3 regions of the Thalassotalea sp. SU-HH00458 genome follow, and region 3 is predicted to be linked to each of the others. Evidence: predicted binding sites of a transcription regulator. Region 3 holds the regulator's gene; each other region holds the start of a gene.
What was found. The regulator FliA, encoded in region 3, starts transcription of late flagellar genes. The targets are predictions, from matches to a motif close to CTAAAGNTNNNNNNNNNNNNGCCGATA.
Positions count from the first base shown of each region.

Region 1 (7,931 bases), 400 kb from region 3:
GCTTAGATGGCCTTGAAAATTGGTACGATTTTGACCCCCGTGTCGATTTTTTGATTGAACTGCTGAATACTTTAAATAAAGAAAAAGTACTCGTTATTTGTGCCCATGCCCAAACAGCTATTGAGTTAGAAACAGCTTTACGCGTGAAAGAAGGCATAAGAGCAGCTGTATTCCATGAAGGCTTAAGCATTTTTGAACGTGATCGCGCGGCGGCCTATTTTGCTCAAGATGAAGATAGCGCACAAGTCTTGTTATGTTCAGAAATAGGAAGTGAAGGGCGTAATTTTCAATTTGCTCATCATCTGGTGTTATTTGATTTACCAAGCAACCCTGATCTGTTAGAACAGCGTATTGGTCGACTCGATCGTATCGGACAAACACAAACCATACAATTGCATGTACCTTACTTTGAACATTCTGCACAGAGCATTTTATTTCAATGGTATCAACATGGATTAAATGCCTTTGAACACACTTGTATAACTGGCCGTGCGGTTTATGAATCGTTTTCTGAACAATTAACACAATTAACCTTATCGGCATCTGCAGATGAAAAAGACATTGCTTCATTTATCACATTAAGTCATGAAAAGCATTTATCGTTGAAAGCCGATCTGGAGTCTGGTCGAGATAAATTATTAGAATTAAACTCTTCTGGGCAAGGTAAAGCAGAGCAGCTAGTGGAACGGATTATTAAACAAGATAGTCAAATTCACTTACCACAATTTATGTTTCAAGTGCTTGATGTTTTTGGTATCGCACAAGATGATAAATCAGACAATGCTATAGCCTTACAACCAACAGAGCATATGCTTACTGGCAATTTTCCGTGCTTACCTGATGATGGCACGACCATTACTTTCCACCGAGATACCGCCTTAGCGTGTGAAGATTATCATTTACTGACATGGGATCACCCTATGGTGACCGGCGCGATGGATTTAGTGTTGTCGGATGAAATAGGCAATGCCAGTATTGGTTTATTAAAAAATCCAGCATTACCAGCAGGCACCTTCTTTTTAGAGTGTATTTTTACTATAGAAGCAATTGCTCCTAGTGAATTACAATTGAATCGCTATTTACCCGTGACGCCAATTCGCGTATTAGTCGATAAAAATGGCAATGACTTAGCTGATAAAGTCAGTGAAGCCATTTTAGATCAACAACTGAGTCCAGTTAAAAAACAAGTCTCGTTACAGTTAGTAAAAGCGTTAAAAGATCAAGTTGCTCCACTAGTTGCGAAAGCAGAAAAGCATGCCGAGCAACAAGTTGCGGCGATACAGGCCAGAGCCCAAACAAGTATGCAAGATAAGCTTGAACAAGAATATTCTCGACTTACCGCGTTAAAGGCAATTAATCCAAGTGTTCGCCAAGAAGAAATAGACTATATTAAAGTTCAGCAAAGTGAATTAACCAATTATATTCATAAAGCACAGTTAAAGTTTGAAGCGATTCGTTTGGTGGTTGTCAGTAACTAGTAACTGACAACCCAGCTTATTCAATTAATATAATAAGAGAGTAGAGATTGGCCGCAAATCCTGATTTTATTTATCGCCCACCGATGACGCCTTATCTTGATATAGTTTATCAAGATGACGATATAGTGGTGTTAAATAAACCAAGCGGCCTACTTACGGTTCCTGGCCGTTTAGCTGAACATAAAGATTGCTTACAAAATCGTGTCCAAACAATATTACCAACCGCCACAATCGTTCACCGTTTAGATATGGCAACTTCCGGTATTATTTTAATGGCATTAAATAAACCGGCACATGTTGAGATCAGTCGTCAATTTGAAAAACGTCAGACCCAAAAGTCATATATCGCTCGAGTATACGGTAAAGTAGAAAACCAAACAGGCTCAGTCGATCAACCGTTAATTTGTGATTGGCCGAATCGCCCAAAACAAAAAGTTGATCATCAACACGGTAAAAAATCTCTAACCCATTATCGGGTTTTATCGTATCAAGAAAATTCAACCTTAGTTGAGTTAACCCCTGTAACGGGTCGTTCTCATCAATTGCGAGTACATATGCTGTCTTTAGGTCATCCGATTTTAGGTGATCGACTTTATGCCCATGATAAGGCGCTTACTATTAGTCCAAGGTTACAACTTCACGCACAGTGGTTAACAATAACGCATCCTGTGACAAAGCAATCCATTACCTTTAACGCCACTTGCCCATTCAATTGATTTTCTTACAAATAGTTTTTAAAACTACCCCTAAAAACCATTTGATTCTATCGACTAAAGATAATCTAATGGAGAAAATGGCAAAATGGCCGATATAAATTTCAATATGTTTAATAATTTTTATAGGACAGTTGTGACTCGTCATTCATTACGGTTAATCACAGTAATTTTTGTCTGCTTTTTATTGGCGATGACTAATCTTGCCGCTGCCGTGCAAGCAGAAAATAACGACAATAAAACCGCCGAACAAACAACACAACCAGAAGAAACAAAACAAGACAAGCAAGAAGAAGCTTCAACAAGCGAAACGGAAGATGAAACAGCATCAGCCACTAAAAAAGCGCTAAGAAGTAATATTGATATCAGCGCTCCTATTGATACCTTTATCAATAAAAAAAATGATCTTGAACATTACTTACCTGCTGAAATTATTCAACCAATGTTGGTGGGGCCAAATGACCATATTACTTTGGTAAACACCAATAATGCGATCAGCAATAAAGGCGTGATGATTTTATTACCTGATTGGCAACAAACCGCCGCGAGTCCAAAAGCATTAAATGCTTTAAGAAATAATTTACCGGATCAAGGTTGGACTACTATCAGTATTTTACCCCCCAACAAGCCTAACAATTATCCATCGCAGGCAATCAGTCAAACAGCTAGAGAAGAAGACAACAACAAGATTCTCACAGAATATCAGCAGCAACTTGCTAACCTAGTATCCGCCGTGATGACAAAGGCAAAAAGTTATCCCGGAATTATCGTTATTGTCGCCGAGGGACACCACGCTGCGTTATTGCTCAATATTTATCAAGAAGAATTAGCTGAACAGCCAACAGCATTAATTATGTTAAGTGCACATTTAAATGATACCCAAACGAATGTTAGCTCAGCTAAAAGCTTATCCTTATTAGAACTACCTGTACTGGATTTATACCTAAAAGCTGATAACCACTTAGTTGACAGCAGCCTAAAATTAAGAAAAAAATTCGTCAACCAAGAATTAAAGTCTAATTTTAGACAAATGAAAATTTACAATACCCGTACCGGCTATTACCCTTCAATGCCACTAATTAAAGCGATTAACGGCTGGCTAAAATCAATTGGCTGGTAAGTTTAACCCTGTATAAAAAAGCGTTTATTTAAATAAACGCTTTAGGTAATGAGTCTTGATTGGAAATGACGTTTTCAGAACAATGTGAAAATTAATTAAGATCAGAATCAACCCAATATTTTGTCCCTTGTAAAGTGGCTTGTAACGCTAATCCATTCTCGGTCATTTGATAAATTGACACGCCGTTTACCACAGTGACAGCTTTACTGCCTTCTGCGCCTTTTTTACCTGATTTTGCAGCAACATCCGCTTGACCTGAAAAATCCCAGCCGTATTCAATAAAGTCATTTAAGGCATCGCGAGTATGGAAAATAAACACGGCACTAAAGTCTTTTACTCCAAAGCCTATTCCAATGCCTGCAGAGCCCATATTCATATATGTATTCTTACCTGATTGATTATCATGTACGACTCCACTACCGCCTCCAGCAGAAAAAAAGACTAAATTAACACCAATATTTGAAAACACAGCATAACCTTTTGCCTCCGCTATTTTTTCTTTTACGCTCGGCTCTTCTTGATAAAGTTTAGCTAATACGTCTTTACTCATATCAAGCACTTCTTGTCGATCAGCTTGTTTATCCGCGAGTACATTCAACGATATCAATGCGCAGATCATAACTATTAAATATTTTTTCATTAAACTTTCCTTACGTGAAATAAACTCTAATATTCAAAATACAACTTCAACTGCTCAGTAAAAACACCTGAGGCCCTGTTCAATAATTTATAAGTTTAGTTGAATATCGTTAACTTCCTTTCTTGATTTCAGTAACCATTTCATAAGCGGCTTGAATATCCTGTGTTTTTTGTTTAGCAACATCCATCATTTCTGGCGGTAACCCCTTCGCAACTAATTTATCTGGGTGATGTTGTGCCATCAATTTACGATAAGCTTTTTTGATTTCTTGACTTGTACTAGATTTATTCACCCCTAATAACTTATAAGCATTATCTAACTGTTGTGTCGTAGCAGGACCTTTAGCACTTTGTTGATGAAAATTAGCGCCAGCGATGATCATCTCTAATAATTGGTCTAACTGATGAACTGAAAAGCCTAAAATTTTGGCGATACGGTGTAACGCTTCTCGCTCAGCGATATCTAAATCACCATCGGCAAACGCTACTTGGATTTGGATCTCAAGAAAAAGTAACAATAAATCTTGTCGATTAAAACAACTACGTTTGAACTTTTTTAATTGTTCATCAAGTGGAAAACCCGCCATTTTCCCTTCTCGAAAAGCATCTTGCGCTTGTTGTTTCATTTCGCTATTTAAGCCCAGCTTATCCATATAAGCGCTAGCAAAAGCAATTTCATGTTGTGTTACTTGGCCGTTAGCCTTAGCAACAAACCCCATGGCCGCAAAAGTGCTATAAAAGAAATTCGCCTGACGAGTTTCGTCGGTTTGTTTGGCGAGTCCGTCAAAGTCAAAGCCACTGCCTTGATCAAAACGATGTCCTAACCATAATCCTAACAGAGCACCAAAAATATTTTTACTCAACATAAAGCCAAATAAAAAACCAAATACTTTACCCCAAATCCTCATTTATCCCTTGCCCTGTATGTGTTTATTAAGTTGTTGCAATCGTTCTGGCGTACCAACATCTGTCCATAAGCCAGACAATTTTTCTCCGCTAATTTGCTGTTTTTCCATGGCCGCTTTTAAAATGGGTGCTAATGGCATTACTTTATTTTCGAGATAAGCCTGAAAAAGTGACGGTCGATATAAGCCAATGCCACTAAAGGTAAAGCAGTGTTGCTGTAATGCTGTTTCTCCTTCCATTTCAGCTTGCTGCTTACTCTGTAACACGCCATCTTTTAAAAAAAAGTCGCCGGACAAATTATGTGCAGGATTATCTACCAACCATAAGTGCGCTTGTTGTTGTTCTGTTAACTTGGGTAATTGCGAGAAATCATAATCGATATATATATCGCCATTGACCACTAAAAAAGGTTCGTTTTTCTCTGCTAACTTCGGCAAAGCTTTGATAATGCCACCAGCTGTTTCTAACGCACCATCCTTCTCCCAGCTGTACTGAATATTCACCCCAAATTTTTCACCGTTTTGCAAATAATCAACAATACATTCTCCAAGCCATGCGAGGTTAATGACGATATCGCTGACACCAATATTTGCTAATTTCTTGATGTGATATTCAATCAATGGAATACCCGCAACCTTGAGTAAGGGTTTAGGAAGATGATCGGTTAAAGGTCGCATTCTTTCGCCACGACCCGCGGCTAAAATCATTGCTTTCATACTGCTGCTTCCGCCATTTTTTGAGATAACTTAGGCATGACCGTATTGGTCACTAATGATTCAAGAAAATAACACTCTGGATATTGTGCACTAATATCAACAATATATGACAAGGTTAACGGGATATCACTCAAATAGCCGGGCTTGCCATCACGATGATATAGACGTGCGAAAATACCGCTAGCTTTTATATGACGTTGTAATCCCATCAAATCAAACCACTGTTGCCATTGTTGCGCATTAATATGTTGCAACGAAAACTGCGATGACATTTTACCAACAAAATAATCCAATAAAGGCATGACTTGTTCTCGAGGCCACTTCACATAACAATCACGCAATAATGAAACAACGTCATACGTAATAGGGCCAATTACCGCGTCTTGAAAATCAATAACCGCTAATTCATTGTCGACCAGCATTAAGTTTCGACTATGAAAGTCTCTATGCATCACCACTTGCGGTTGTTCCAGTGCATTGCTAATAAGAAAGTCAAAACAGGTTTGTAATTGTGTTTCTTGTTCGTGCGTCAGTTGAATATCTAAATGTTTATGGAGTAACCATTTTGAAAATATATCCAATTCTAATTGGACAAATGCCTTATCATAAACAGGTAAATTCTGTTGAGATATGGATGCGATTTTTGGCAATAACAATATTGCTTGCTGATAGTATTTAGCCATATTGTCTAACGTTAACACGGTTGACAATTCGCAATTGCCCAAATCACTTAAACACATAAAACCTTGCTGTTCATCACAAGCAAGTACTTCTGGTACCTTAACTCCTACTTGTGTTAATTGCTTTTGTACAGATAAAAACGCGGAGTTATTACATTTATCAACAGGAGAGTCTACCGCAATAAACGACTGTTCATCTTTCTGAAAACGAAAATAGCGTCGAAATCCCGCGTCACCATTCATCGAAGTTAATACGCACTTCTCTAGTAAAAAAAAGTCCATTAACCACTGCGTTAATTGCTTTTGCCTTAAATTTTCCAAAAATACCACCTATCACTATCTATAGCAGCCAATATAACCAATTCGCATGACAAAGAAAATTGCTATATTATTAATGCGTTTAACGTTAAAATATCTTCTGATACGCAAAATGCGTAAAAATGAATTTCACTTATCGGATTTTTAATGCCTTTTTCCCGCACATTGCTATTATTTTTTATTGGCACCCTGATAACAAATACCGTTTCTGCTCAAGCTGAAAATGTTCTAAATAACAGTGCGATTAGCTGTCCTATTCCTGTGCATCCGCCAATCGGTACATTGGATAATAATTTTGACCTCAATGCTCTAAATATTTTATCAAAATCATCGATGATCAAAAAAAATCAAGTGGCGAAATTTTCAGGAGGAGTAACATTATTCAATCAAGCTCATACCATTAAAGCGGATGATATAGAAATAAATCGTGAAAATGCTTTAATTAATGCACAAGGCAATATTCATTTCCAAAACCAAGGCGTTGATATTTTTGCTTCTCAATTAAGTGCCAGTAAAGCAATGCAAGCCACCTTATTATCAAACTCGTCTTACCAACTTGCGGGAAATCCTGGCCACGGAAGTGCTGCAGAAATATCGGTAAATACTGATGGTACTCTGTCTTTAATTGATTCGAGTTTTACAACTTGTTACGGCGAAACACCCGATTGGCAAATGAAGGCCAGTGAAATTAATATTTCGGTGAGTGAAAACTACGGTGAAGCCTATAACGCTCGCTTTAAAGTCTTTGATATTCCAGTACTTTACATTCCTTATTTTACTTTCCCTGTTAATAATGAAAGAAAATCAGGCTTTTTATACCCTAAAATTAGCACCACGAAACGTTCAGGGCTTGAGATCGAAATTCCTTATTATTGGAATATTGCGCCAAATGTAGATGCCACTATCACCCCTAGATACATGTCAAAACGTGGTACTCAGTTACTGACAGAACTTCGTTATTTGTCAGGACTGCAAAACGGCTCCTTCAATATTGAATACCTAAATAAAGATGACGAATTAAAAGCGAATAATGACCCACGATATCTAGCAAGATTTCAACATACCGGTACTTTTTCTGACAACTATCGCGCCTATGTCGATTACACAACCATTAGTGATGACAACTATTTAGTCGATATTAAAAGTAATCAATATAACTCCAATGATGCTTACCTTTATCAAGTGGGCGAACTCGCTTTTTTTGAAAAAAATTGGCAAGCTAAAATTCAACTGCAAGATTTTGAAATACTTGGTGAACATAAAACCAGTTATAGAACGGTTCCACACATTGAATTAAATAGTTTTCAGCCTCTACCCTTTTTAAATGGGCAGTTCGACCTTTATTCAGAAATGACTCGTTT
Region 1 covers NZ_BAABWW010000001.1:607,065-614,995, forward strand. Annotated here, with positions in the region: gene rapA (RNA polymerase-associated protein RapA) at 1-1,478, shown strand, start outside; gene rluA (bifunctional tRNA pseudouridine(32) synthase/23S rRNA pseudouridine(746) synthase RluA) at 1,562-2,194, shown strand; gene ABXH06_RS02660 (DUF3530 family protein) at 2,328-3,311, shown strand; gene ABXH06_RS02665 (lipid-binding SYLF domain-containing protein) at 3,403-3,951, opposite strand; gene djlA (co-chaperone DjlA) at 4,061-4,858, opposite strand; gene murU (N-acetylmuramate alpha-1-phosphate uridylyltransferase MurU) at 4,859-5,572, opposite strand; gene ABXH06_RS02680 (aminoglycoside phosphotransferase family protein) at 5,569-6,582, opposite strand; gene ABXH06_RS02685 (LPS-assembly protein LptD) at 6,718-7,931, shown strand, end outside.
Region 1: the regulator FliA is predicted to act here: its motif matches at 2,263-2,289, upstream of ABXH06_RS02660 (DUF3530 family protein).

Region 2 (7,931 bases), on a different contig from region 3:
TAACTCAAACGGCTTATCAGTTTATTGAAACAGCGCTAAGTCAGAGTGTTGAGCTATTAGGTGTCTTTTTTTATCAATCCGGTGTTTTAAATGCAAGTCAGTATTTATCAATACCCAATGACGAATTTCCTTTACATAATAAGTGGCAACAATTAAATAAAGATCATGATGTGCCCTTCTATCTTTGTAGTACGGCAGCAGAAAAACATGGTTTGATAAAAGCTGAAGAGCCAATGTGTACTAGTTTGATAATTAGTGGCTTTACTATTGCTGGGTTAGGTGAACTTGTAGAATTATCGCTTAAAGCTGATCGTGTGGTGCAATTATAATGTCTGAACCAACGGCTAAAACTATTTCGATTTTAAATACGTCATCACCCTTTGGCCAAGCAAATGCCAAGGATTCCTTGGATATTGCCCTTATTATGGGCACATACGAACAAGTTACTCATCTCTTTTTTCAAGGTGATGGTGTATGGCAATTAGTTAACAATCAGCAGCCTGAATCGATTCAAGTGAAAGATTTTCTGAAAACATTTTCAGCGTTTGAATTTTATGATTTAGAAAATATTTATGTTTGTAAAGAAAGCTTAACTCAGCGTAAATTACCTTTATGTTTCCATATTGATAATGTTCAAGTATTAGATAAAAAAGATTTTGCAACTAAGCTAACGGCCAGTGATATCTTGTTAAGGTTTTAAAGATGAATAAAAAAACACTTCATTTAGTTAGGTTTTCACCTTTTATAAATACAGATATTGAGCTTTGTCGCGACAATTTATTAGCGGATGATTCAATCGTTTTAATTGATGATGGTTGTTACACTCTTAATCATCAAATTTTTGAAGAATTACAACTTAGTTGCCAGCAAATCTATGTGGTTGAACAACACGCTATAGCGCGTGGAATAACCTTAGCAAACCATAGTAACGGTATTAATTTAGCAAAGCTTAATCAACTAATATTTCAATATGATAACTCGGTAACTTGGCAATAATGAATATAGTATTTAAAGGGAAAGAAATAGAAACTGACGCTCAAGGCTATTTAGTGAATTATCTTGATTGGCACAGAGAGTTGGCTGAAATACTCGCCAAAAATGATAATACTGAATTAACACAAGCACATTGGGAAGTGATCACGTTCGTCAGAGAGTTTTATCTTAACTATAAAACTTCTCCAGCAATACGAGCGTTAACTAAAGCAATGAAAGCAGAATTTGGCGAGGAAAAAGCAAGTAGTCGATACCTTTATCGATTGTTTCCTGAAGGGCCGGCTAAACAAGCAACAAAATATGCGGGTTTACCTAAACCCGCTCGTTGCATTTAATAGACAGTTGCTTAGACTTTGACATTAATATGATGACCACTACTTGCCGTTGTCGGTAAACTAGCCGCTTCTACATTCGCCCCTTCAATAAGTTTCATCGCTAACTGACCTTCAAGCTCTTGTTGATCTTGAACTTTTTTTGCAGTAAGTAACGCATGGCCTGTATCAATATTGGTGTTGGTATTACTTGATGATGCGATTGTTATTGACATATAAAACCCTTAAAAATTGCTGTCCTGAATAAAAATCAGTAACTTTAAGCTATAGCTTAATATACTTTATCGGCCTATGTATAAAAAACATGAATAAAAAAAGGCACTCTATGTGCCTTTTTTAGTATGACTGATGAATCAATTAATTCAATGGCAGTGTTGGTACTGCAATGCCAGACATTTCAAGCATCACTCTTACCACCTGACAACTATAACCAAACTCATTGTCATACCACACATACAATACTGCACGGTCGCCATCAACAATTGTTGCTTGTGAATCAACCACACCTGCATAACGAGAACCAACTAAATCCGTTGATACGATTTCTGTTGAAGCAGTATAATCTACTTGGTTTTGTAATTTAGAATTTAAAGAAATATTACGTAAATAATCATTTAATGATTGTTTGTCGGTCGCTTCTTTTAAGTTTAAATTCATAATTGCCATTGATACATTTGGCGTTGGAACGCGTATCGCGTTACCGGTTAGTAAACCTTTTAACTCTGGTAATGCTTTAGACACAGCTTTTGCAGCACCTGTTGTACTGATCACCATATTTAAAGGAGCACTTCTGCCACGGCGAGGCGCTTTATGGTAATTATCAATTAGGTTTTGATCATTCGTATAAGAGTGAACCGTTTCTACATGACCGTTTTTAATACCAAAATTATCATTAATCGCTTTTAAAACAGGCGTAATTGCATTGGTTGTACAACTGGCAGCTGAAATGATTTTATCATCTGCTAAAATCATATCTTCGTTTACACCATAAACAATGTTTTTTATATCACCTTTGGCAGGAGCTGTTAATAAAACTTTTGCAACACCTTTTGATTTAAGGTGTTGGCCTAAACCTTCTTCATCAGTCCAAATACCTGTGTTATCAACAACTAATGCGTTATTAATACCATGTGCTGTGTAATCAATTTCAGCCGGAGATTTAGCATAAATTACTTTGATAAAAGCACCATTGGCTCTGATGACATTGTTTTCTTCATCAATTGTGATACTACCGTTAAAAGCACCGTGAACAGAATCACGTCGTAATAAACTTGCACGTTTGGCAAGATCACCTTCTTGACCTGGACGAATTACAATAGCGCGTAAGTTTAAGGTAGAGCTTGGACCGGCACGCTCAATCAATAAACGCGCGAGTAAACGACCAATGCGACCAAAGCCGTATAAAACAATATCTTTCGATTCAAGTAAATCGTTGGTTTTAGCAATGTCTACTAATTCTTTTTCTAAAAATTGTTCAATTGACAGACCATTTGCTTCGCCTTTAAATAAATAACGATAAGCTAATTTTCCGACATCAATTCGAGCGGGAGCTAAATTCATTTTACTTAATGCTTCAACGAACGGGAAACTTTCGCGTAAACGAAGTTTACTTTCTTCATGAAGTGCTACAGATTTATGTGCTTTAATTATATCGATTGCCGAAGCATTCACTAAAGGACGACCATAAACAGATATTTCGATACCATTATTTCTAAAAAGTTGGCCAATTATTGGCTGCATATTTTCAGCAAATGTTTGGCGCTCTTGCCAACTAGTTTGATATTGTTCCTCAAGATGAGAAGTCATTGCGTAAACCTTTTTATTTCAGTCAATTGAACGAAGTACTATTATAAATTATAGTTAGAATTCACAATAGTGAAATGCGGTGCGTATTGTAATGGAACATAAAACATTTCGCCATAGGTTACATAAAATTTATCAATAATATTAGGCACACATATGCAAACGTTATTATTTACTCTCCTCTTGTCATTATTACTTATGACGGGATGTGATTCAGGGCCGAGTTTTTCACAATTATGTGAAGAAAACCCGGAGATCTGTGGAGAATTTCATGAAGATTCTTGGTGTAAAAGAGAGAGAATAGCCGTTGGTGCTGCAAATATAGCACATAAAAAAACTGCCGGTGACTTACAAAAGTTTAATCAATTGATTGCTTATGAAAACTATAATAAATGTGTCAGTCACGCTTCAAAAATTGAGCATATTAAATTAAAAGAAAAGAAAACCCGTAGAATAGAAAACATGATGAAAGCTCGCCAAAGGATTGAAGAAATAGCTGAGCAAACGCGCGGCTCTGAACACCCACGCTTACTGTATTTTCATTGGACTCGTTATTTAAACGAACAAGCCTTAGAAAAGTTTTTAGCCCTAGAAGGTACAGGCGAATTAGAAACACCTGAGTCGCAATATGAGTTGGCTACTTATTATATAAAAAGAGATCAAAATAAAACATTACAGCTACTCTTTCATGCGTTAGAGTTATATAAAGATGGCAATGATATTAACCCAGAAATTTTTAAATCATTATCATCAATCTTTGCCGATAAAAAGCAACCAAAACAATCATATATTTGGTTAAGGGTATTGCAATTATATATGCCTGATGACAGCAGTCTTTCACAAACGACATTAGATAATTATGTCGCACTTCACCATTTAAAAGTGGAATTTTTAGATAAAGTAGCAGAAACAACACTCGATAAAATATTAAGTGAAACGTTTACCGCACCAAAATTTTAAAGAGGTTGTTTGAGTGAGATTATTTCGCTTGAAAGTGTAAACTCAATGAATTAACACAATATCGTTTACCCGTTGGTTTTGGCCCATCATCAAATACATGACCTAAATGCGAATCGCATGCAGCACACTGTATTTCAGTACGTTGCATACCATGGGAGTCATCGGGTAAATACTTTACCCGATCATCTAAACTCTGAAAAAAGCTAGGCCAACCACAGCCGGCATTAAATTTTGTGCTTGATTCAAATAAAGGTTGTTCACAGCACGCGCAGTGGTAAACACCCAATAGCCAATGATCATTATATTTACCGGTAAAAGGCTGTTCGGTAGCAGCTAAGCGACAAACGCGATAAGCGTCGTCACTTAATTTATCTTTATAAATATCATCTTGGTTGCTCATTTTAGATCTCAATCATGTTTTTATCAGGCGTTCCCCATTGTACATGATATTTTTTACCTTTTGATTTATCAACTCGCTCAAATGTATGGGCACCAAAGTAATCTCTTTGCCCTTGTAATAAATTAGCAGGTAACACTGCAGTTCGCATTGAATCATAATAAGATAAAGAAGAAGACAATGCGCCTGCGGGGATCCCCATTAAAGTAATTTTTGCAATAGCTTTACGCCAAGACATTTGATTTTTACTTAATTGTTGAGCGAAAAACTCATCGAGGATAAGGCTTTCAAGATCTTCATTTCGTTGAAAAGCGTCGGTGATAGATTGTAAAAAAGCCGCTCTGATGATACAACCAGCACGCCAGATTTTTGCAATATTAGCAAAATTTAATTGCCAGCCATGTTCTTTTTCCGCCAATTTCATTAACTGAAAACCTTGTGCATACGCGCAAATCTTAGAGCAATAAAGTGCATCATGTAAATTTTCAATGAATGCATGTTTCTCTTCAGCACTGAAAGTTATTTGTTCAGGTCCTGATAATAAAGGCTCTGCTGCAATCCTTAATTCTTTGAAAGATGAAATAGAACGAGCATAAACCGCTTGTGTAATTGTTGGCGCCGGTGCCCCAACCTCTAGACTACTCACTGCTGTCCAAAGACCGGTACCTTTTTGACCCGCTTTATCTAATATCAAATCAACTAAAGGTTTACCTTCATTATCTTTATGCCGTAGCACTTCAACAGATATTTCCATTAAATAACTATCTAATGGGCCTTGATTCCATTGTTCGAAGATATCAGCAATTTCATCCGTTGATAGTGATAACCCTGCACGTAGTACATGGTAAGCTTCACAGATAATTTGCATATCGGCGTATTCAATGCCGTTATGAACCATTTTTACATAATGTCCTGCACCAGCTGGACCTATATAGGTAGTACAAGGTTCACCGTGTTCAATTATTTGGCCGGGCTTGGTTCGCTCTAAAGGTTTACCTGTTTTCGGATCTACTTTCGCCGCTATCGCTTCCCAAATAGGTTGAATCCTTGTCCAAGCATAGGGTGCGCCACTCGGCATTAACGATGGTCCAAACCTTGCCCCTTCTTCACCACCTGAAACAGCAGAAGAAAATAAAATAAAGTTATTTTTATACTTTTCTTCCCTAGCGACCGTATCTACCCATAAACTATTACCGGTATCAATGACGATATCATCAGGTTGAATACCCGCGCCAATTAAACTTTCTGACACTTGATCAACTGGCTCTCCTGCAGGGACTGATAACACAATTAAATGAGGAGATTTTAATTTAGACAATAATTCAGTATAAGATGAACAACCGATAACTCTTTCAATATCAGAGTTATTTTCGAATTTATCTTGTTTTATTGCGTCAGAGACTTTGTCATTATCTAAATCGAATGCAGCAATGGTAAAGCCATTGTCCGCTAAATTTAATACCAAGTTTTTGCCCATAACGCCAAGGCCGATAAAGCCGATGTCACACTGTTGTGGTTGTTGATTCATGAGTTATCCAGAGAGTAAATTTTAAATCAGTCAAATTGTGAATATTTTATCATGCTATTAATCGAGTTCACATTAAATTGCTCAATTTAAATGTCCAAAACACTAAAACATGTAATATTTTTATATATTACTGTAATATTATTAATTAATACGAGTTTTATTTTGCGATTAAGCAATTATTTCTTGAGTTTTTCTGTAAATAATGTAATTTTACTACATTATTGTAATTAAGGATCCATTATGACTATTAAAGTAGGTATCAACGGCTTTGGCCGTATCGGCAGATTTGTATTTAGAGCAGCAGCAGAAAGAAATGACATAGAAATTGTTGGTATTAATGATCTGATTGATGTTGATTACATGGCTTATATGCTTAAATACGATTCAACACATGGTCGTTTTAAAGGGACTGTTGAAGTAGTAGACGGTCAATTGGTTGTAAATGGTAATACCGTACGAGTAACCGCAGAAAGAAATCCAGCGGATCTTAAGTGGAACGAAATTGACGTAGATGTGGTTGTTGAGTCAACGGGATTATTTTTAACAGACGAAACTGCCCGTAAACATATTGAAGCTGGTGCAAAGAAAGTAGTTTTATCTGCACCATCTAAAGATGATACGCCAATGTTTGTTATGGGCGTAAACCAAGATAAATATAACGGACAAGAAATTGTTTCAAATGCATCGTGTACTACCAACTGTTTAGCGCCGATTGCTAAAGTATTAAATGACAATTGGGGCATCACTGACGGTTTAATGACAACCGTTCATGCTACTACCGCGACACAAAAAACTGTTGATGGTCCATCTGTGAAAGATTGGCGTGGTGGCCGTGGCGCTGGTCAAAACATTATCCCATCTTCTACAGGTGCAGCAAAAGCCGTGGGTAAAGTTATACCAGAATTAAACGGTAAATTAACTGGGATGGCATTTCGCGTTCCAACACCGAATGTTTCTGTTGTAGATTTAACGGTTAACTTAGACAAACCTGCAAGTTACCAAGAAATTTGTGATGCAATGAAAGCTGCATCATACGGTGAGTTAGAAGGCGTTTTAGGTTATACTGAAGATAACGTAGTATCCAATGACTTTATCGGGGAAACTTGTACTTCAGTATTTGATGCTGGGGCTGGTATTGCGCTAACCGATAAATTTGTAAAGATTGTTTCTTGGTATGACAATGAAATTGGTTACTCAAACAAAGTTTTAGATTTAGTCGCTTATATATCAAAATAATCTTCAACTAAGACTGCCTACAATTACATACAAAAACGTCAATTTTATTGGCGTTTCTTTTGCTCGACTATATTAGTTTTCTAACCTGAGTAAAGGGAATAGCACAGAAACTATATAAGTTAACGCGAGTATTTTCCTTTTTCTTTAGAGATAAAAATGCACCATCAGGTGCATTTTATTTTAGTATTTCAAGTATTATTCTTTACGCTACTTTTTAAGTGTAAAACGTCTGGCAAACCCAGTTAACAATAATAAACCTAAAGTTAAAGTACCTAAGCCAGCACCTTGTCTTTCTATTTTATCTTCTACTTCAGAACAATCTTCAATTTCACCTGCTATTGGTGCCATTTTTACCGCACGCACGACATCTTCCATTAATGCATCACCTGATGAGTCATACATTAACTCGCCCTTTGAATCTCTTCTGTGAACTTTTACGATTGCCGTGGCTGATATTTCATTATTTTCGTTAATATCACGTGCTTCTATAATGGTGTATTCACTCAAGCATGGTAAAAAATCATTTAAATTAGTGAATGTATCTGTATTAATATCATATAAGAACCCATTGGTACGACGAGGGTTTGTTGAGCTGTCGTTATGGGTTTCAACTTCACCTTCACCGACAACAAAACCATGTTCGTTGATGGCTCTAGCTGTACTTGCTGAACCGGTAAAGTAA
Region 2 covers NZ_BAABWW010000017.1:1,754-9,684, forward strand. Annotated here, with positions in the region: gene tusD (sulfurtransferase complex subunit TusD) at 1-329, shown strand, start outside; gene tusC (sulfurtransferase complex subunit TusC) at 329-700, shown strand; gene tusB (sulfurtransferase complex subunit TusB) at 703-996, shown strand; gene ABXH06_RS17655 (TusE/DsrC/DsvC family sulfur relay protein) at 996-1,328, shown strand; gene ABXH06_RS17660 (cytoplasmic protein) at 1,340-1,540, opposite strand; gene ABXH06_RS17665 (glyceraldehyde-3-phosphate dehydrogenase) at 1,683-3,131, opposite strand; gene ABXH06_RS17670 (DUF2989 domain-containing protein) at 3,285-4,088, shown strand; gene msrB (peptide-methionine (R)-S-oxide reductase MsrB) at 4,108-4,488, opposite strand; gene gnd (NADP-dependent phosphogluconate dehydrogenase) at 4,490-6,013, opposite strand; gene gap (type I glyceraldehyde-3-phosphate dehydrogenase) at 6,254-7,249, shown strand; gene ABXH06_RS17690 (DUF3466 family protein) at 7,457-7,931, opposite strand, start outside.
Region 2: the regulator FliA is predicted to act here: its motif matches at 1,608-1,634, upstream of ABXH06_RS17660 (cytoplasmic protein).

Region 3 (7,931 bases):
TTCTGCAAGTAATTCTGCATCTGCGGCAACCAGTTCTTCTCTTGCTTGTACCAAAGCAAACATCTCATTAATCGTATCTAATGCTTGTAAAATAACATCCATTAAATCCGATGAAACTGAACGTTGACCATTGCGAAGCAAATCGAAAATATTTTCAGCACCATGACAAACATCGACAAGTTCAGTTAAGGCTAAAAATCCCGCGCCACCTTTAACGGTATGAAATCCCCTAAAAATCGCATTAAGTAAATCGGCATTGTCAGGATCATTTTCTAGTTCTACAAGTTGCTCAGATAAACTTTCAAGTATTTCACCAGCTTCGATTAAAAAATCCTGAAGAATTTCTTCATCCGCTTCATAAGACATCCAGCAACTCCTATTAAAAACCTAAACTAGATAAAAGATCATCAACGTCATCTTGGTCAGCGACCACGTCATCTCTTTCTTTTGCATTAACAATTGGACCTTCAACTAGGTTCTCACCTACTTTAGGTTTAGCTGATTCATCAGCCTCACCAGAAGAAATACCAAAGGCTGTTAACATATTAATTAAACTATCTTCAACTTCTCTTACTAAGTCGATAACCTTACGAATCACTTGTCCGGTAAGATCTTGGAAATCTTGCGCCATTAATACATCGGTCATCAATGCATGCATATGTGCAGTATCGCGGTCTGTCGTTTTTAATAACGCATCTATGTCTTTACATAGCACTTTAAACTCGGTCACCGATAAATCATTGTTCATTAATTTATCCCAGAGCGGGTTCACTGCTTTAACTTGCGCTTGAATATTATCAACGACCGGAAAGATTGATTCTACGGCATCCATCGTTTTATTAGCCGCCTCTTCTGTGCGAGTAATAACGTAATTTAGTCGCTCTTTAGCATCTGGAATATCAGCATTAGCAAGATCGTTCAAGCGAGAATCAACTTGAAAATTCATAAGAGAATCATGAAGTTGTCGCGTTAACTTGCCTATTTCAGCAAATAATTCAGTGTTGATAGGATTCTGAATTTCAGCGATTAAGTCGTCCGCTTTATCTTGCTGCCCTGTTTCTATGTATTCAACAAGCATTTTCGCTTGTTCCAAAGAAACATGCACACCATTATCTTTACTCATGCAACATCCTTACCTGACAGAGAGTGCCAATTATCCTAAGCGTTCAAAAATTTTATCAAGCTTAGTTTTTAACGTTGCTGCGGTAAATGGTTTAACAATATAGCCATTAACACCCGCTTGGGCTGCCATAACAATCTGCTCTTTTTTCGCTTCAGCGGTTACCATCAATACAGGTATATGAAGTAACTTTTCATCAGCGCGAATCGCTTTGAGAAGGTCTATACCTTGCATTCCAGGCATGTTCCAATCAGTTACTACAAAATCAAATTCACCTTCTTTAAGCATAGGTAATGCAGTACTACCATCATCAGCTTCTTGAATGTTAGTGAACCCTAAATCACGCAATAAATTTTTAACTATACGTCTCATTGTTGAAAAATCATCAACAACAAGCACTTTCATATTTTTATCCAAGGCACCCTCCAGGGAGATCATTCAAAATTTTTAAATCTAAAAAACTACTGGTATATATTGTACTTAACTTTGCCAAGATTGCATACGAGCTTTTAATCTATGTAATGCTTGACTATGAATTTGACTAACTCTTGATTCACTCACATCGAGAACTTGGCCAATTTCGCGTAAATTCAATTCTTCATCATAGTATAGTGACAGTACTAAAGCTTCTCTCTCGGGTAAAGTAGTAATGCATTCAGAAAGCGCTTTTTTAAAGATAATTTGTTCTATGTCCTCATAGGGGTCATGATTGTTTTTATCTTCAAATGATTGAATGACATCTTCACTCACGCCGAGGTCATCAATTCCTATTATTTTACCCGAACTTACCTCACTAAGAATATGATGGTACTCATTGAGCGAAATATCAAGTTTTTCAGCAACTTCAATATCTGTTACATCACGACCAAGTTGTGCTTCTAAGGCTTTTATCGCTTCACTCACCATTCGGCTATTTTTATGAACCGAACGAGGAGTCCAGTCACCGCGGCGTATTTCATCTAACATGGCACCGCGGATCCGTATACCAGCGAAAGTTTCAAAGCTTGCGCCTTTGCTAGAATCGAAATTATTTGCCGCTTCAAGTAAGCCAATCATGCCTGACTGAATAAGGTCATCAACGATGACACTAGAGGGGAGTCTTGCCAATAAGTGATAGGCAATACGTTTGACTAAAACGGTATGCTGTTCAAGCAATGCGCTTTTATCAATGTGAACATTATAAGTATTAGCTTTTACCAAAGTAGTCTACTCTTTTGACTAGTTTTCTAATAACTGCTCAATGAAAAATTCAAGATGGCCAGATGGGTGATGGGGAATTGGCCATTTAGTAATTTTACTCGCTAATGCTTTAAAGGCTTTAGCGGCAGGTGAGTCTGGAAACGCCTCAACAATTGCTTGCTGCTTTCTTACTGATTTTCTGATATTTTCATCGAAAGGGATTACGCCAACTAAATCCAAAGCGACATCTAAAAATCGGTCAGATACCTTGGAAAGTTTAGCAAAAAGTTGTTGGCCTTCTTTTGGACTTCTCACCATATTTGCCACAACTTTAAATTTAAAGACATCGTGATCACGACTAAGTAGTTTCATTAATGCGTAACAGTCAGTGATTGACGTTGGTTCATCACACACCACCAATAATACATCTTGTGCGGCACGAGTAAAACTTAGCACCATATCTGATATACCTGCTGCGGTATCAACAACTAACACGTCAAATTGCGTTCGCATATCACTAAAAGCACGAATTAAACCAGCGTGTTCTGACGGGGTTAAATCCACCATAGATTGAGTGCCCGAGGTAGCAGGAATAATATTGATTCCAGCAGGGCCTTTTAAAATAATATCATCAAGCTCACATTCACCTGATAATACATGTGAGAGATTACGTTGAACTCTTAAACCTAGCATTACATCGACATTGGCGAGGCCTAAATCAGCATCTAAGACTAAAACCCTTTTCCCCAATTGCGCCATGGCAATTGACGTATTTAATGAAACATTGGTTTTGCCTACCCCACCTTTACCACCAGAAACTGCTATGACTTTTATTTGATGATTTTCTTGCATTTTTCGTAAGCCACTCGCCTGATCTATCATTAATTTTTTTCTCTATTTTGCTCAATATCTGCGTCGATATTGTTTACATACTCACTGCATGACTTGTTGGCATTGGCCGCCATGAATTTTGGCAATTTACTTTTGTTGCTAATCTATCTGCAAGCGTAACTAACTTTTCAGCATTTGCAACTTTAATATCTTCAGGAACTCTTTGTCCATCAGTAAGATAACCTATTGCTAATCCATTTTGAATAGAAGTTGCAATGATTTCGCCAATACTTAGACTTTCATCAAGTTTAGTATAAATAGCACCCGCTAATGGTACTTTTTTAAATCGTTCCACATTTTCTTGCATCACACGCTGTTGCGTATTCGCAGCCAGCACTAAATAATTACGAATTCTAACACGAGAATTTGCCATTAATGCGGTTAAATGTTCAGAAAGACGCATATCTCGTTGCCCCATTCCTGCAGTATCAATTAAAACTAGTTTTTTATCAGCATATTGCTCTAATAGAGTATCTAACGCTTTTGCATCTTTAGCTAGCTTTACTTGGCAACCAATAATACGTCCGTAAGTAGAAAGTTGTTCAAAACCGGCAATTCGGTAACTGTCTGTTGAGATCATAGCCACTTTGTCCGCGCCATGAATTTGAGCAAATCTTGCCGCTAATTTAGCGATAGTGGTGGTTTTACCCACCCCCGTAGGTCCCACTAATGAAACCACGCCACCACGATGAATAATATCATTGTTAGTGGTGTTTAATTGTTGAGCTAATAATTCTTTCGCCGTCTCCCACGCTTGTTCTTCATTATTGTGAACAGGAATTGCGCTTGAGATTTGATCCGCAACTTGATCATTAATGCCAATATTTAATAAACGGTTGACCATCAAGGCTTTGCAAGGATCTTTTTTCGCCATATCTTGCCACATTAACCCTGATACTTGGTGCTCAAGTAATTCTCTGATAGACGCCATTTCTTTACGCATCTTTTCAACTTCTTCCGACGCGCCAATATCTACACGATTATTTTTACTTGATGGACTGATCCCTGACGCTTGATGATTTTCTAAGGGTTCATTAGCCTGTTGTTCATTTTGGGTAAAATTATGTTGATTGTTTACAGGTTCGCTAGTGATCTGTTTTTCTGAATTATTGGATGTATAAAGCGAACCTTGTTCCAATCTATCAGTGAAACTTTTTAGCTGTTGTTCTATGTCTTGTTGCGCGAGGTTAGATTGAGGCTTTGCTTGTTGACTAGCTTGTTCACGTTGTACTTTACGTTGAAGCAATGCCGATAAACTATCAACACCCCCTGCAGAGTTTTGTTCGTTAGGTATAGGCTGTTTTAAATTTTTACTAGACGACAGTGACACCACGTCATTTTCAACATCTCTTGATTCCATGGATGCCTGAGTAGAAGTACTTTCTTGATTGTTAGCCTTTTCGCTTGCAGGTGCTGGGGTTTGCTGACTGTAATCAACTGCCGCCATTAATTCGACACCTTCAGGAATTTTTTTATTTGACATAATGACGGCATCAACACCTAATTCGTGTTTGATTTGTTCTAATGCCGTTCTCATATCTTTTGCTACAAAACGTCTAATTTTCACGAAAAACCCCTTACCGAATACTTAACGGCTATAGTCATTTACCAATACTTTTGCTTTACAGGTGATTACTGGCCAATCGAACTAACAATCTTGATTTGCTTGTCATCTGGTATTTCCTGATAAGAGATAACTCTTAAACTAGGAATAGTATATTTAACAAACTTAGCTAAGACCGTTCTTAAAATTCCTGAGGTCAACAATATTGGGGTATTTCCTGCCAATTCTTGTTGTTGTGCTCCGTCAGTTAAAGAGGTTTGTAGTCGTTCAGCTAAGCCTGGTTCAATACCGGCGCCATCATCACCTGCCATTTGCATTGACTGGTGCAACATTTGTTCCAACTCTGGTGACAAAGTTATGACAGGCACTTCAACATCAGGACCCACTAACTCTTGAACGATAAATTTACGTAAAGTAATTCGCACGGCAGCGGTTAATACTTCTGGATCTTGACTCTTACCTCCGTATTCAACAAGGGTTTGAATAATGCTTCTCATATCACGAATTGCAACACCTTCATTCATTAAGTTTTGTAACACTTTAACTATAGTGCCTAAACTTAAGATATCCGGAATTAATCCTTCGACTAATTTAGGGTAATTTTTCCCTAAAATATCTAAAATATTTTGTACTTCTTCATGCCCTAATAATTGTGAAGCATTATTAGTGAGGATTTGACTTAAATGTGTCGCTAAGACAGTTGCAGAATCAACCACGGTATAACCAAGCGCTTGTGCTTGTTCACGTTGTGATTGCGTGATCCACACGGCGTCTAAACCAAAGGCGGGATCTTTCGTCGCAATCCCCTCTAATTTTCCATAAACCTGACCAGGATTAATCGCTAAATCATGATCATGTCTTATTTCCGCTTCCCCAACAGTGACGCCCATTAAGGAGATTTGATAGGTGTTAGGATCTAAATCTAAATTATCACGAATATGCACCGCGGGAACGAGGAAACCAAATTCTTGAGACAGTTTTTTCCTCACCCCTTTGATGCGATTAAGCAACTCACCACCTTGTGATTTATCTACTAATGGGATCAAGCGATATCCGATTTCCAAGCCAACTATATCAACATGGTTAACATCATCCCAACCTAAGTCTTTTACTTCCGCTTCTTGTTGCTTCGTTTCTATTTGAGCCGCTTCTTTTTGTTTTTCCAGATCTATAGCTTTTGCCGCTTTAAATTTACTACTGAAAAAAGCACCGCCGGCAATCAGAACTGCAAACAACAAAAAGGCAACATGTGGCATACCAGGCACTATTCCCATGATAAACATCACACTAGCAGCTATATATAAAGACTTTTCTTGACCTAGTTGTCCACTCACTTGCGAGCCCATGTCTTCACTCGTATTTTGTCGAGTCACAACAATCGCAGTACCAACAGACAACAATAATCCCGGAATTTGGGCGACTAAGCCATCACCTATGGTCAGTAACGTATAAATTTCCACCGCACTATCAAAATTCAAATCATGTTGGATCATGCCAATGACTAACCCACCAACAATATTGATAAAAAGAATTAAAATGCCAGCTATTGCATCCCCTTTAACAAATTTACTTGCACCATCCATCGAGCCATAAAAGTCCGCTTCATTGGTGATTTCAATACGACGCTCTCGCGCTTGATCCGCATTAATAAATCCTGCGTTTAAGTCAGCATCAATCGCCATTTGTTTGCCAGGCATTGCATCTAAGGTAAAACGGGCTGTTACTTCTGCAATTCTGCCAGCCCCTTTTGTCACAACAACAAAGTTGATAATGATCAGGATAATAAACACCACTAAACCAACCGCGTAGTTACCACCGATAACCACTGAGCCAAACGCCTCGATAACTTTACCTGCGGCATCGGGACCTTCATGCCCTTCTAATAAAACAACACGGGTACTAGCAACATTTAAAGCCAGTCGTAAGATAGTCGCGATCAATAATACCGCTGGAAATGAGCCAAACTCTAAAGGTTTAAGGGTGTAAACTGTAATTAATAACACCACTAAAGATAACGCGATATTAAAAGAAAAAAGAATATCGAGTAAAAAAGCCGGCATAGGTAAAATCACCATACCTAAGGTCGCCATGACTAATAACGGTGTTCCCAGCCCTGACAGAAAGCTAAACTTTTTTTGTTTTATTTGATTTAAATGAGCGACTAGTTGCATTTAATTACATGATAAATTTTTGACACATACCTTGGCAGAGCAATAGTTATACCAAAAGTAACGGGAAGAGTTAAAAGCTTATCGTAGTAAGAAATTAATATTTGAAATCGTCTGGGATCGGTAGGTTTTTAGCAAGCGGAATGGGTCTATTCGCTTTGCCTCTTTTATGCGCATTTAATTGAAAAATAAAAGCAAGTACTTGAGCAACTGCGCCAAACAATTCTTCAGGAATGTCCTCATTCACCTCAGCGGTATAATACAAGGAACGAGCAAGTGCTGGCGATGCTATAATTTCAACGCCATGCTCTTTGGCAATGGTACGAATATGAATTGCCATTTCATCCACACCTTTCGCCACTAACTGCGGCGCCCCTCCTTGTTCAGCATCATATTTTAAAGCTACGGAAAAATGCGTAGGGTTAGTGATCACAACATCAGAATTAGGGACTTCAGCCATCATACGACGTTGCGACAATTCATATTGAGTACGCTTGATCCTACCTTTGTTTTCTGGGCTACCTTCCGAGCTTTTATGTTCGTCTTTCACTTCTTGTTTAGACATTTTTAGCTCTTTATTATGAGACCAAGTTTGATATGGCGCATCAACAATGACGATTATCACCAAAGACAATGCAAGCGCTAAAAACATCCAAAGTAATAAATCGACTGCATGTGCAAAATTAAATGGAATAGCCTCAATACTTAAAGATAATATTTGTTCAAATAAACTCGTTAACAGCAAATAGGCCGAGAAAAAAACAACAAAAAATTTCAATAATGATTTAAATAATTCAACATAGGCTTTTAGGCCAAACATCCTTTTAAAACCAGCAATGGGAGACATTCGACTGGCTTTTGGTGACATGGCTTCCCATGACCAACTAATACCACCTAGCATAGTATTTCCAATAAAACCCGCCAGCATTACAATGGCAAAAATCCACGCCAACGGGGTAAAAATTAAAGAAACATTTTTTCTCACTTCGCCAAATAACGCATTGACATC
Region 3 covers NZ_BAABWW010000001.1:202,071-210,001, forward strand. Annotated here, with positions in the region: gene ABXH06_RS00885 (chemotaxis protein CheA) at 1-366, opposite strand, end outside; gene ABXH06_RS00890 (protein phosphatase CheZ) at 380-1,123, opposite strand; gene cheY (chemotaxis response regulator CheY) at 1,154-1,537, opposite strand; gene ABXH06_RS00900 (RNA polymerase sigma factor FliA) at 1,601-2,320, opposite strand; gene ABXH06_RS00905 (MinD/ParA family protein) at 2,339-3,181, opposite strand; gene flhF (flagellar biosynthesis GTPase FlhF) at 3,225-4,757, opposite strand; gene flhA (flagellar biosynthesis protein FlhA) at 4,823-6,925, opposite strand; gene flhB (flagellar biosynthesis protein FlhB) at 7,020-7,931, opposite strand, start outside.